DNA from 4 places in the Brevibacillus sp. 1238 genome. Region 3 is predicted to be linked to each of the others. Evidence: riboswitches for the same ligand, from Rfam matches in the RefSeq annotation. Region 3 holds a riboswitch; each other region holds the start of a gene.
What was found. A riboswitch is a leader RNA that binds a small molecule or an ion and turns the genes downstream of it on or off. The one in region 3 is predicted to bind S-adenosylmethionine.
Positions count from the first base shown of each region.

Region 1 (3,203 bases), on a different contig from region 3:
GGCAAAAGCGGACAAAATCGGCAAAGCCGGGGCGAATGGTCGCTTCGTTCACGATGTAGTCCACAATGTCCTGGCGCAGGGAGGAGGGCAAGAGCTGAAACAGCTTGCCGACGCCTTCCTGTACGCTGATTTTTTGCGACAAAATTTGTTCGGTAAGAGCTTCCCACTCAGGGGGAGCGAATTTTTTTACAATCGCGACGATGTTGTCTTTTTCCGTAATCGTTCCGTCAAAATCGCAGAACAGCACGAGCTTTTTGCTCATCGTGCGCCACCCCATTTCTCCAGGGCTGCCGCCAGTTCAGGCGATTGGTTCGCCGCTTCTCCCAGGGTGTGTCCAGCCGTGACTGCTGCGATTGCATCGACGAACGCTTTGGCCCCTGCGGTAGCGCCGCCCGGATGTCCGTGAATGCCGCCGCCAGCATTGACGATTTGGTCCAGACCGAAATCCGCATAAAGCTGCGGGACGAGTCCCGGATGGATGCCGGCTGATGGAACCGGGAACGAGCGGCGCACGCCTTCCAGCGGAGTGGTCAAGTTGGTCGCCAGTTGCAGCGCTTCTGTTTTGTCCAGGGCGACGTTGCCATATGGCGACGGGAACAGCACCAGGTCTGCTCCGGCAATTCGCATCAGGGTGCCGAGCAAAAGCGGAGTGGCGATCCCGTAATCAGGCGACGGATAGTAAGCGCCAGCGAGAGCGGGGTGGGCCATGATCGGGATGTTGACGTCCGGATCGGCTGCCAGGCGGTGCAAGGCATCGAAGCCAAAAGCGAGGACGTTGAACAGCAGGCAATCTGCGCCAGCTTCCACGGCACGCTTTGCTTTTTCGTTCAGCTCGTTGATCGGGCCAGTCAGGTTGGCCGCGTAGAGGACAGGCTTGCCAGTTTGCGCTTCTGTCTCCTGCGCGATCTCCTTGAAGGCGCGGATACGCTCCAAAAACGGCGCGCGATCGTCTGCGAAGAAGATTTCGTCATCTTTGACCAGATCGACGCCACCGAGCGCCTGTGCCCGGAATTGCGTCTTCAAATCTTCGAAGGGAAGACCGAGGCAAGATTTGAAAATGCTCATCAACAGCGGGCGGTTTTGTGCATCCAAACGTCCGCGCAGTCCGTCAATGCCGAACTTTGGTCCGGGAAAAGCTTGTAGAAACGACTCAGGGAAAGTGATGTCCACCAGCTTGATTTTTCCGTCCATGGACAGTTTCCCGAAGATTCCGGTCAAAAGCGAAGGAATGTCGTGCGTAAAATTGCGCGTCGGGTAGCTGACGGTGATCAGTCCGCGCGTCTCGCCGTTTTCCAATGTCTCAAGCGGCGTAGCGCTCACGGCTTCCCCGAGATAAGGAGCCAGCTCAGCTTGCTTCGCTGCGGGCAAATCCGTCCAGGAGCCGACCGTCATGCCAACGGCGATGGCGGCTGCTTTTTTGTGTAAGTCTTTGGCTTGCGTCAAATAAGTGACGAGGATGCGTTGATCACTCATGCTAGTCCTCCTTGGGCAGCTTGAAAAGTTTCGTGAAGCTTTCAGGCATGTAAAAAAGCCTCCCCAGAGCGGGGAGGCGGTTGTCGACTATAAAAACGTCTCGTCTCCTCTCATCTCTCGGGTCAGTAGTCGGGACAGAAGACGCAGCAATGCCGCTTCTCGTACCGACTCTTATCCGTTGGAATTAGCACCGTTTCGCTATTCAAGAAAAAAATAGCGCCGGTTGCCGGGCATCATAGGGCCAGTCCCTCAGCCAGCTCGCGATAAGAGTTATGTGGTTCACAGGCCAGTCAGCCGTGTGTGCTACACCCATGATATGACTTCTGTTGTCCGGAGTCAATCTTTGTTTTTTGCCGGAATGTGCTCTCTGCAGAGAGGGAAAAAGTGGCCGGAAGTGAAACTTTTTTCGCTAGAGGGCGTGGTACGTAAAGAAGGGATGTGGAGGCATTGGGAAAGTAGGCTTGGAGTATGTGTACCAGATGCACGTAAACGACATATACCGCTACCTTTTCCGGCTGACACGCGATACCAGGCATGCGGAGGACTTGACGCAGGAGGTTTTTTTCCGGGCGTATGCCTCCCTGGAAGACTACCGCGGCGAAAAGGTCAGGCCATGGCTGTTCAAGGTCGCTTACCACGCTTTTATCGATTGGCACCGCAAGCAAAAGCGCCGCCCGGTCGACTACATGGAAAAGATGCCGGAACGACCGGACGCATCCGCGAGCGACCCGGCGGAACTGTTGGTCGCTCAGGAATTGTGGAAAGAGGCATATGCGCATCTGGAGCAATTGCCGCCCAAGCAACGACAGGTCATTTTGCTGTCAGCCATGCAATTTTCCTACGCGGAAATGGCAGAGGTGTTGGAGATCGAACTGGCGGACGTCAAACGCTCGCTGTTTCGCGGTCGGCAAAAGATGCGGAAGCTGTGGAAGGAGGAAGGGCCATGACGCACCAAAACGGTCATGATCGCGAGCAAAAGCTGCTCGCTTATTTGAGAGGGGAACTGACAGGGGAAGAAGCAAAGCGGCTTGGCGAGGAGCTGGCAGCCGATGAGGCATGCGCAGAGCGGCTGGAGCGGCTTTTGCTGGGCGAAGAAGGAGAGCAGCAACCACGGGAACTCGACGCGCTGGACGAGGGCGGGCACAGCCAGCTTTCCGAAGCGAAGCAGAGGGCGATTGTCCGGCGGGGAAAATGGAAAAATCGCTTGCTCAGTTCCGTGTACGCTTTTGCCATCCCGTTTGTAATTGGCGTGGTATTTCTGGGCGTCAACGGATGGGTAGGGTCGTCGATGCACGATGATCTGCACCGGGTAGCGAAGGACATGGTCAATTTTACGCAGCCGGGTGTCAGCGTGGGCAGCAGCGGCGCGCAGGTGGGACTGCTGTACGGCAGCATCCAGATGGAGCTTCGCGAGCGAGTAGGGGCGGACATCAAAAACGCAGGCCGCTTTGAAAGCACCAACGTGTTGTGGAACGTCAACGCCAAGCCGCAATGGACCAACGGAGTGAGGGAGCAAAAGCTGTTTTTCCGCTATCCGCTTCAAAGCGGGCAAAAACCGGACGCAGACGAACTGGCGCATTGGCGCACGCCAGCCTGGACGACTTTGGAGAAGCTCCCCGAAGGAACCGTTGCCCAGTTGGCTGTCTCTTTTGCTGATTTTTTGACGTACGAGCAGTATTATGAGCGAATCTCCCGCTACATCAGCTCCGCCAACCAGGATACGGTCTGGT
Region 1 covers NZ_JARXWC010000004.1:331,956-335,158, reverse strand. Annotated here, with positions in the region: gene M2298_RS12545 (2-hydroxy-3-keto-5-methylthiopentenyl-1-phosphate phosphatase) at 1-262, opposite strand, end outside; gene M2298_RS12540 (2,3-diketo-5-methylthiopentyl-1-phosphate enolase) at 259-1,473, opposite strand; SAM riboswitch class I at 1,642-1,743, opposite strand; gene M2298_RS12535 (sigma-70 family RNA polymerase sigma factor) at 1,944-2,420, shown strand; gene M2298_RS12530 (anti-sigma factor) at 2,417-3,203, shown strand, end outside.
Region 1: it holds a riboswitch for S-adenosylmethionine, as region 3 does, so the genes downstream of both, M2298_RS12540 (2,3-diketo-5-methylthiopentyl-1-phosphate enolase) here and M2298_RS16555 (pyridoxal phosphate-dependent aminotransferase) in region 3, are expected to answer to the same signal.

Region 2 (3,203 bases), on a different contig from region 3:
TTTCATTTTCACCCGCTCGACGGAGCCAAAAACGTGGCAGACGATGGTACTGCAAGCAAGCTGCACAAAAGACGCTTCCTGTGAACTGACGATGCTCCCGTTCCATGCCGAGCTGGGACGAGCGGTACCGATGAATGACACGGATGGGGCAGCGCTTCTGCAACGAATCGAATCACTGTCGGAAAACGTTCAGATTGAAGCCGATGGTCACGTACAGGCACGCTCATGATAAATGAGGCGTGCCCGTTGCCTTTTTTGGCGAAACTTTTCCATATTGCTTTCGTAGACCATAGTAGAACCACTTTTTCCAGCGAAAAGGAGGCGGCACATATGACCGGATTGATTATCACCGTATCGGCGATCGGCCTTATTATACTCTGCAGTTATTTCATGACCAAATGGGAAAAAGTCGTCTTCCCCGGCAATCAGAAAAACGGGCCTTCAGATACCGATCAACAGCTCTCGGATAAAAAAAGCAAGTAGAAAGGATCAGCGCTGATCTAGACAGACTGCGAGCTATGCCGATTCGATCAGCGGGAAGCAGCGCACGGAAAGTCCGAAGTCACTTTTCAGCACTTGCTCATGCTCTGCGCGAATACCTGTAACGATCAAGCCCGCGCGCAGCACACCGCCCAAGTCGAATTGCACCTTCAATTTCGTCACGTTCACGCCAGCCTCCCGCAAGAAATGCAGCACGCGATCAGGTGTGGCGGCGATACACGAGCCTTCCAAATAACACAGCACCCGTTCGTCTTGCCCTTGCTCCAACTGAGCCGCGGCATTTTTTTCTGTCCAAACAGGATGCGGCGTAAATGGCTGGGTCAACAAGTAAGCCAAATCTTCAACGACAGCGCTTGCGGTCGGCAGTTCGCCTGCACCCCGGCCCGTAAACAACAGGTCGCCCACGATGTTCCCGGAGAGCTGCACCGCATTGAACGCATCCTGGATTTGCGCCAACGGATGGGCAATGGGCAGCACAGTCGGCTGAACCGATAGGCGGATGCCTTGCTCGGCTTTTTGTGCCTGGGCAATCAGCTTGATCCGGTAACCCAGCTCGCTTGCGATCCGGATGTGTCCGGCAGACAAATCGGCGATTCCTTTACGCACGACATCCGCAAGCGGCAACGACTCCCCGTACACAAGCTGCGCGAGAATGTACAATTTGTACATGGCATCGAAACCTTCCACATCCGAACGCGGATCAGCTTCCGCATAGCCCAGCTCCTGCGCCTGCTTCAGCACTTCCTGATAAGAGAGCTGTTCCGCCTCCATTTTCGTCAAGATGAAGTTCGTCGTCCCGTTGAGAATACCGCGAACTCCTTGGATGTCATTTGTGCGCAAAAACTGCCGCAGCACACTCAAAATCGGAATCCCGCCAGCTACGCTCGCTTCATAAGCCAGATGCACCTGATGCTGGTTAGCCAGATCGACAAGCTCAGGGCCGCGTTTGGCGAGCAGCTCTTTGTTCGCCGTTACCACATGGCAGCCTTTTTCAATCAGGGCACGCACGTAATCATACGTAGGCTCGACACCGCCCATTACCTCCACGACAATGTCCACATCGCTTTTTAGCACATCCTCAAAATCGGTAGTCAAAAGCGCAGGATCAACCTGAACCGCCCGTTCTTTTTCCGAATCGCGAACCAATGCTTTGACAATCTCGATCCGTTTGCCCAACCGCTGCGCCAGCTTCTCCTGTTGCGAGCGAATCGTTTTGATGACGCCGCCCCCTACTGTTCCCAATCCCAGCAATCCTACTTTGATTACACCTGCGCTCATTATTACCACCTCATGTCATGTTTTGGAAAAATAAGAAAAACCTTCTTGCTAAGAAGAAGGTTTGGCATCAAGGTCCTTCTCCTTATCTCCCAGAACGATTTTCGTCCTGCAGGAATTGGCACCTTGTCACAAACTGCGTAACGGTTGCCGGGCTTCATCGGGCCAGTCCCTCCACCTCTCTAGATAAAGAAAACTATGAATTTTTGTTCTTTGCTAGATGTCAGTTCTCTCTTGTCTTTGAAATTGGGCAAATGTTTGCCTCGTTCCCACTTTTTCATACATCAAAAAACCTTCTCCGCTAAGAAGAAGGTTCGTCTTGACTGCTACGAGGCACCCGCTTCTTATCTATCGAGACGAAACGTCCCGCAGGAATTGGCACCTTGTCGCAAAAGCAACGGTTGCCGGGCTTCATCGGGCCAGACCCTCCACCTCTCTGGATAAGAACTATGATTTGCTATTGAGCCTATTCTAAGAAATTCCAATGCATTCGTCAACACAATTCTTTTTGTTTGCTGACAAGACTCGCAAGCAGGAAGACAGAACGGCAACCCCCTCAGCAAAGCAGCCGTTTCCACGCGCAAACACACTTTCCACTTCTGCCATGTTGCAGCAAGCGCACGTAACGATTCCTGCTTCGCTTTCCTCTGGCACCTCTTTTTCTTCAACATAGCCGCACCATGGACATATGAAAAGCTGAACCACGCCACTCCCTCCTTTTTCACGGCGACAATCTGGCAACGATATCCTTAAAAAGGCTCCGGTTCGCAAGCTTGCGATCCCTCACATTCGTACAAGATCTAGTCAAGTTGAATTTAATCGCGAGTCATCGTAGCCTCTTTGACAGGTAGATCAACCGCGAGACGCCCTGGTCCATTCGACGAACCGCTGCAAGCGAGAGGCAGCTTCAGCTCAGCTCTTTCGATTTTAGCCGCTTCTATCGCGAAGCTACTCCAGCGCCTCGATTAATCGCATCAATTTCGAGACAAGTTGCCCCCTTCGACAGACCACACCAATCCCCCAAACAAAAAAAGCATTTTCCGACGACCGATACGATCGTTAGAAAATGCGCAAGCAAAGAGAAACGTATTCGTCCCCCTGCTGTCATGGCGAGTCCTCTAACACCTCCCTATCTCCCGTAGGTCCATCAGTGTCGTCGAAACAGGCAGGTCTCCTGACTTTGGGATCATCGTCTGGCGCTGCCTTCCCCATCCAAGTCTGGACAAGTGGCCTGTATGCGCAAAACTCCCCTCTTACAGTGGCGGGACCGTGTCGGATTTGCACCGAGCTTCCCTATTATCCTTGCGGCGATATACCTCAAGGAACCTGTTCCCACATATGAAATTGGAAAAATCACTACTGTTATTGTACCCTACCATTGCCGAGATAGGGAGGGCGAGTTGCGAGCGGCAGCGAAAAGATAGCGA
Region 2 covers NZ_JARXWC010000003.1:196,187-199,389, reverse strand. Annotated here, with positions in the region: gene M2298_RS08515 (CapA family protein) at 1-229, shown strand, start outside; gene M2298_RS08510 (hypothetical protein) at 331-483, shown strand; gene M2298_RS08505 (homoserine dehydrogenase) at 517-1,779, opposite strand; SAM riboswitch class I at 1,859-1,969, opposite strand; SAM riboswitch class I at 2,118-2,223, opposite strand; cobalamin riboswitch at 2,924-3,121, opposite strand.
Region 2: it holds a riboswitch for S-adenosylmethionine, as region 3 does, so the genes downstream of both, M2298_RS08505 (homoserine dehydrogenase) here and M2298_RS16555 (pyridoxal phosphate-dependent aminotransferase) in region 3, are expected to answer to the same signal.

Region 3 (3,203 bases):
TCTCCTGTCATGAACGCGCTGGCGGTCGTTTTGTGGCCGGAAGGCGGGCGCAAAGGAATCAACATGATTTACGTCGCGTTGAATGCGGGAGTGGCGGCAGGCTCGGCGCTGGGCGGACTTTTGGCGAGCGTATCGTTTTCCTGGACCTTTTTCGGGAACGCACTCACGCAAATGATCGTTCTCGCCATCTTCGTGATCTTTTTGCCGCGCCATCTGAAAGCGGCGGAGAATCGGCCACTGCCTGCTTCGCCAGCGGGCGAGTCGGACACGAGCAAGACCGATGCTGACGGACAGCTTGGCGCACATGGCGCAGGAGAGCTTCAGCCAACGCGAAAAGTGGTTTGGGGAGCCTTGCTGTTTTTGTGCAGCGGCTTGCTGATCAGCTGGATTGTGTACGTGCAATGGACGACGGTGTTGTCGACTTACATGCAATCTTTGGGCATCTCCTTGCGCCAGTACAGCTTGCTGTGGACGCTGAATGGCGGCTTGATCCTGTTTGGTCAACCGCTGATCGCCTGGGTCATTCGCCGCTTTGCTCGCACGCTGAAAGCGCAAATGCTGCTCGGCTCCTACGTCTTTGCCTTGTCGATGCTGATTTTGTCGCAGTCGACCTCCTATGCGGGCTTCGTCGCCGCAATGTTTATCATGACGTTGGGCGAAATGCTCGTCTGGCCAGCCGTTCCTGCCGTAGCCGCACAAATTACGCCAGCAGGACGTGAAGGCTTTATTCAAGGGCTGATCGCGGGAACAGGCTCGGCAGGGCGGATGCTCGGACCGTTGCTCGGCGCGATCATTTTCCAGCACTTCCAGGCGCAAGGGCTTTTGTACATCATGGCAGGGCTTGCGCTCTTGTCCGTGGCGTTTTTCGCCTTCCACACAACGTTTTTGAATCGCCGTCAAAAGGTGGCTGTGCCAACCGCAGAAAAGATGTAGCGAAAAAAGGCGAGCGTCTGCGGGGAAGCATCTTGACACGCCGAGAGCAGGCAATGTAGTATGAAGAAGATTAAAAACAGTATATTCCGTGTGATTTACTTATGAAGAGAGGCGGAGGGACTGGCCCTATGAAGCCCGGCAGCGGATCTGCGCGTGTAGCGATGCAGATGCTGTGCCAATTCCAGCAGGAGCATTCCTGACAGATAAGGACGTGACCAAGCTGATCTCCCCCTTTTTCTGTACGGAAAAAGGGGGTTTTTGCTGTATGGGCGAAAAGAAAGGAACTGAAGAGAAATGCGTATCCAACCTTCCGACATGATTGACCGACTGCCAACCCAATTTTTCGCGACGCTGGTAGCGAAAGTAAATAAAGTCATCGCCAACGGGCACGATGTGATCAACCTGGGGCAGGGAAACCCGGACTTGCCGACTCCTCCCCACATCGTAGAAGCGCTGCAAGCACATACAGCCAACCCGCTTCACCACAAGTACCCGCCTTTTTCCGGCCGACTGGAACTGAAGCAGGCTGTTGCGCACTGGTACAAACAACAATTTGACGTAGACCTTGATCCGGAAGAAGAAGTAGCGGTTTTGTTCGGCAGCAAAACAGGACTGGTGGAAATTTGCCAGGTGCTGATGAACGCAGGCGACGTCGCGCTCGTACCGGACCCGGGCTATCCGGATTACTGGTCGGGTGTGGCGGTCGTCAATGGTCGGATGTCGATGATGCCGCTGACAGCAGAAAATCAGTTTTTGCCGGACTACAGCAAAATTCCGCAAGCCGATTTGGATCGGGCCAAGCTGATGTTTTTGAACTATCCGAATAACCCGACAGCGGTGAATGCGCCGTTTGAATTTTACGAGGAAACGATTCAATTTGCCCGCAAGCATGAGATCGTCGTCTGCCACGACTTTGCCTACGGCGCGATCAGCTACGACGGCAAAAAGCCGGTCAGCTTCATGCAGGTGCCAGGGGCAAAAGAGGTCGGTGTCGAGTTTTACACTTTGTCCAAAACGTACAACATGGCTGGCTGGCGCGTAGGGGCGATGGTCGGCAACCGCGAGCTGGTGAGACTGATCAATTTGATTCAGGATCATTATTTCGTCAGCCTGTTCGGTGCTGTGCAAATGGCCGCGGTAACCGCGATGACCGAATCGCAACAATGCGTTCGGGATTTGGTGGCTGTTTACGAAAGCAGACGCAACGCCTTGTTCTCCAATCTGCACCGCATCGGCTGGCAAGCGCCGCCGTCCCAAGGCTCGTTTTTTGCCTGGCTTCCGGTTCCAGCCGGATTCACTTCCATCGAGTTTTCCGATTTGCTCCTGGAAAAAGCGCATGTCGTCGTTGCTCCCGGTGACGGCTTCGGCCCTACCGGGGAAGGATACGTTCGCGCCGCGCTGTTGTCGAGTGAAGAACGTCTGGCGGAAGCGGTACAGCGCATTGAGAAATTGGGACTGTTTGCCAATATCAAATAGGATGAGAACGGACCGCACTTTCCTGCATGAGAAAGTGCGGTTTTTGTTTGGAAATCAGGGGAATAGCAGGAGATTTTCTGGGTAAAATGTAAGGGCCATGCGTTTTTGGAAACCAAGACAGGCAAGGCGAATAAAAATCATTCTCACCGTTGACAGATAATGATTTTCATTATAGGATGGTAATGATAATTGATCTCAGCAAGAGCGGGAGGGTACTATGCGCTATCAGATTAACGGTTACACGGACATGTATACGGTGATCGCCAACGAGCGGAAGATCGGTGGAGCCATTGAAGCAGCTCAGGTTCGACTGCGCACGGGAGAGATTTTTGCCAATGCGGTTCTCACTCGTTTGGAAATGTCAGGTGCGCATTTTTGCTCGATCGGATTCGTCACAGAAGAAGGCAAGCGGCTGATTGTGCACGTAGATGATATCAGCATGATCGCAGATGCGCGCCATGTAAATGTATGTGAGCTGACCAATGAATGCATGCGTGCAGAGAAATGCGCGGATCGCTTGAAGCGTTTGAAGCGTCTCTGTGAGCTGAACGAAGGAAGCTGTACGCCGACTTTCCAGGAAGAAGCGCTGCTTTTGGCAGAGGACATCGGACTGGATGAAGCACGCGGACACGTAGACTTGTCTTTCTTGCCGCAAGCAGAAAAGGCTCGTGTTGTTCGCATCGCGTAGAATAGCTATTTGATTTACATAATCGCCCCTTTCCCTTTTACAGCGGAGAGGGGCTTTTTGCGTGCGGGCGTTGATGCTGCAAAAACCGGATGAAGCTCTGGACCGG
Region 3 covers NZ_JARXWC010000006.1:278,195-281,397, forward strand. Annotated here, with positions in the region: gene M2298_RS16550 (MFS transporter) at 1-933, shown strand, start outside; SAM riboswitch class I at 1,030-1,143, shown strand; gene M2298_RS16555 (pyridoxal phosphate-dependent aminotransferase) at 1,228-2,409, shown strand; gene M2298_RS16560 (hypothetical protein) at 2,627-3,097, shown strand; gene M2298_RS16565 (LysR family transcriptional regulator) at 3,135-3,203, opposite strand, start outside.

Region 4 (3,203 bases), on a different contig from region 3:
CGCCGTACACATCTTCCGCGACCACGATATGATCGCCCGCCGAAAAGAGCATGAACACACTGGAAATGGCCGCCATGCCGGAAGAAAAGGCGAACCCGCGCGCTCCGCCTTCGAGTGCGGCGATCGCTTCTTCCAGCGCATGTCTCGTCGGGTTCCCCGAGCGGGCGTAATCGTATGTGCCCGGCTGATCGATATCAAACTGATGAAAAGTGGAAGCCTGGTAAATCGGAACCGACGACGCACCTGTAAACGGATCGATGCCTGTGGAGCCATGCAAAACTTTTGTCGCGAAATTCATCGAACAGCCCCCCCAACGACGAGACTTGCATCCAACGCTTGAAACAAATCAGCGATCAAATCATCCGGATGTTCAATCCCCACCGAAAGCCTCAGCAATCGATCGCACACGCCGACATACGCCCGCACTTCCTCAGGGATGTCTGCGTGAGTCTGTGTCGCCGGGTACGTACACAACGACTCTACCCCGCCAAGACTTTCCGCAAAGGAGACGACGCGCAAATTTTGCAGAAACAAGCCCACCTGCTCCTGGGAGCGTACCCGGAACGAAACCATGCCGCTGTATCCGCTCGCCTGGCTCGCCTGAATCTCATGCCCGGGATGCTCTTCCAGTCCGGGATAAAACACTTCGGCAACGGCTGGATGTTCTTTCAGCTTTTTCGCTACCGCGAGCGCATTCGACTGGTGTCTGTCCATGCGCAGCGCCAACGTTTTCATGCCGCGCACCAGAAGCCAGCTATCCTGCGGCCCCAGCACGGCGCCGATCGAATTGTGCAAAAACCGGATTTTTTCCGACAACTCCTCGCCCTTTGTAACGATCAACCCTGCCAGCACATCGTTGTGTCCGCCCAAATACTTCGTTGCGCTGTGCAAAATCACATCAGCCCCAAGCTCTAGCGGGCGTTGACAATAAGGAGTCATGAACGTGTTGTCTACAATCGTCAAAAGCCCGTGTTGCTTGGCCAGGCTGGTTATTTCACGAATATTTGTAATCTGCATGAGCGGATTGGTCGGCGTCTCGACGAAAATCGCTTTCGTCTCTGCGCGCAGCGCCTTGTTCACCGCTTCCAGATCGCGCAAATCTACGTAAGTAAAAGCAAGCCCGTAACGGGAAAGCACTTGTTCAAACAAGCGATACGTCCCGCCGTACAAATCGAGCGATACGATGAGGTGATCGCCTTGGGAAAACAACCCCATTACCGTATGGACTGCCGCCATCCCGGACGCGCAGGCAAAGCCGGCATCGCCTCCCTCTGCCTCAGCGATTGTCTCTTCCAAAACAGAACGGGTAGGATTCGCCGTCCGCGTATAGTCAAAACCTGTGCTCTGTCCCAGCGCCGGATGGCGATAAGCGGTAGCGTAGTAGACGGGGAAGCTCACCGCACCCGTTTTCTCATCTTTGCCTACGCCTGCCTGAATCAATTTTGTTTCCAGTCTCATACCGTAATTCTCTCCCTCCAATGATGTCGAGGGGCATGAAAAAAGCCCCCTTTCCTCTGAAAGAAGGCTTTGTTTACGTCGCCGTAAGCAAGACCTTCTCATCTTTCAGAGTTAAAAAACTCTGCAGGAATTAGCACCATTATCTCCCCGTATGAACGAACATACAGGTGATTGGTTGCCGGGCATCATCGGGCCAGTCCCTCCGCCTCTCTGGATAAGAAGTTTGCTATTCAATTTGAATGACCTAATACTAAAGGATAGCGCTGTTTCTTGTCAACAAGATTTTCCACAAGAGTGTGACAACCGCGCCTACGCTTTTTTCAAGGCGTCCATGACCTGATTGTCCAGCTTCGCTGCGGCATTTTTGTCGTATGTCTTTTCGTACTGAGGCTCTACGGATATGCGCGAACCGTAAAACATCACGTCTCTGACAGAGTCAATCGCAATCTCCGCCATCGCAAGCTTCAGGGGAACCCCTTCCAGCCGTTCTGCCTTTAGCTCGGCGCGCCCGTTGATCGCAAAAGAAGAGCCTGCCCCGATCAAATGCAGCACGACCTGCGGTTCTTTGGCGATATTGGCGAGAATGCGGGAGCGGCTGTCTACAGCAAAACGGATGAGTCCGCTGTTCACAGCAAAAGTCCAGGACAAGGAACTGACGGATGGCGCACCTGTCTCGTGATCGACTGTGGCCAACGTCACAAAGCGCTCTTTTTGCAGGAGCGCGAACAGTTCTTCCGATAAGGTTTGGGATACGGTTTCAGCCATTCGGATGCCTCCTCGTATACTTTTGTACGTCTATTGTACCCCTCCCGCAAGCCGGAGGCAAACCTTTCCTCCCCGCCTTGATTCTGGTCGGCTTTTTCCCTAAACTGGTAGAAAACAATGCTTCCAGGAACAAGGAGGTTGAAACAAGTGGCTCCTACGCCTACAGATCGGCTCATGCACAAAATAGATCAAGTCCTCCACGAGCTTCAGGAAGTGCGGAAAATGAACGAGCGCATGGATAAGATCGCCATGTTTTTGGAGGATATCCGGCTTGCTGATGTCATCCAAAATTACACAGCCCCGCGCAAGCTGCTCTGGATCAATTTCCTCGCAGGTCTTGCCCGGGGTCTTGGTTTGACGATTGGGACTGCTATCGTTCTCGCACTGCTCGGTTCGCTACTGACACAATTTCTCTCGATCCCGATCCTCGGCGACTACATCCGCGAACTGGTCGATTACGTCCAGACTTACAAACAGCCGTAACAGCAGCTACTTGTCTTTCTTTTTGTCACGATCGTCGTCATCTTCGTCACGATCGCGGTCATCGTCGTCCCGATCGTCATCGTCCCATTTGCCATCGTGTTTCTTCCAGAAGCCGTACGCTTTGCCATTCGGATGCTTGTGCTTCTTCTCATCCTCATCATGCTCAGGCGGCGCGACGATGACCTTCGTGCTCAGGACGATGTCTGCTTGCTTGACCAGCTTGTCTTTTACATACAGTTCAAGCTGAATCGCTTTGGCCGTGTACGAGCGATCTTTGTACGTCAATTCCAGCGTGTACTCGCCCTTGTCATTGGGCTTGATCTCTTTTTTCTTGCCGTCTGGTTTAATCGCGAAAAGCTTCGCCTTTTGCTTTTTGTCCCAGCCCTTGACGGTACCTTTCAGTTCGATCTGCTTTTTCTTTATGTCGTGCACAGCTGTGCCCGCAATGCTGTAGTCTACTTCCGGATTGTTGTCCGGTGTCTTTTTCGGCTCAATCG
Region 4 covers NZ_JARXWC010000003.1:78,006-81,208, reverse strand. Annotated here, with positions in the region: gene M2298_RS07950 (trans-sulfuration enzyme family protein) at 1-298, opposite strand, end outside; gene M2298_RS07945 (aminotransferase class I/II-fold pyridoxal phosphate-dependent enzyme) at 295-1,458, opposite strand; SAM riboswitch class I at 1,554-1,679, opposite strand; gene M2298_RS07940 (pyridoxamine 5'-phosphate oxidase family protein) at 1,768-2,223, opposite strand; gene M2298_RS07935 (DUF5665 domain-containing protein) at 2,398-2,706, shown strand; gene M2298_RS07930 (hypothetical protein) at 2,713-3,203, opposite strand, start outside.
Region 4: it holds a riboswitch for S-adenosylmethionine, as region 3 does, so the genes downstream of both, M2298_RS07945 (aminotransferase class I/II-fold pyridoxal phosphate-dependent enzyme) here and M2298_RS16555 (pyridoxal phosphate-dependent aminotransferase) in region 3, are expected to answer to the same signal.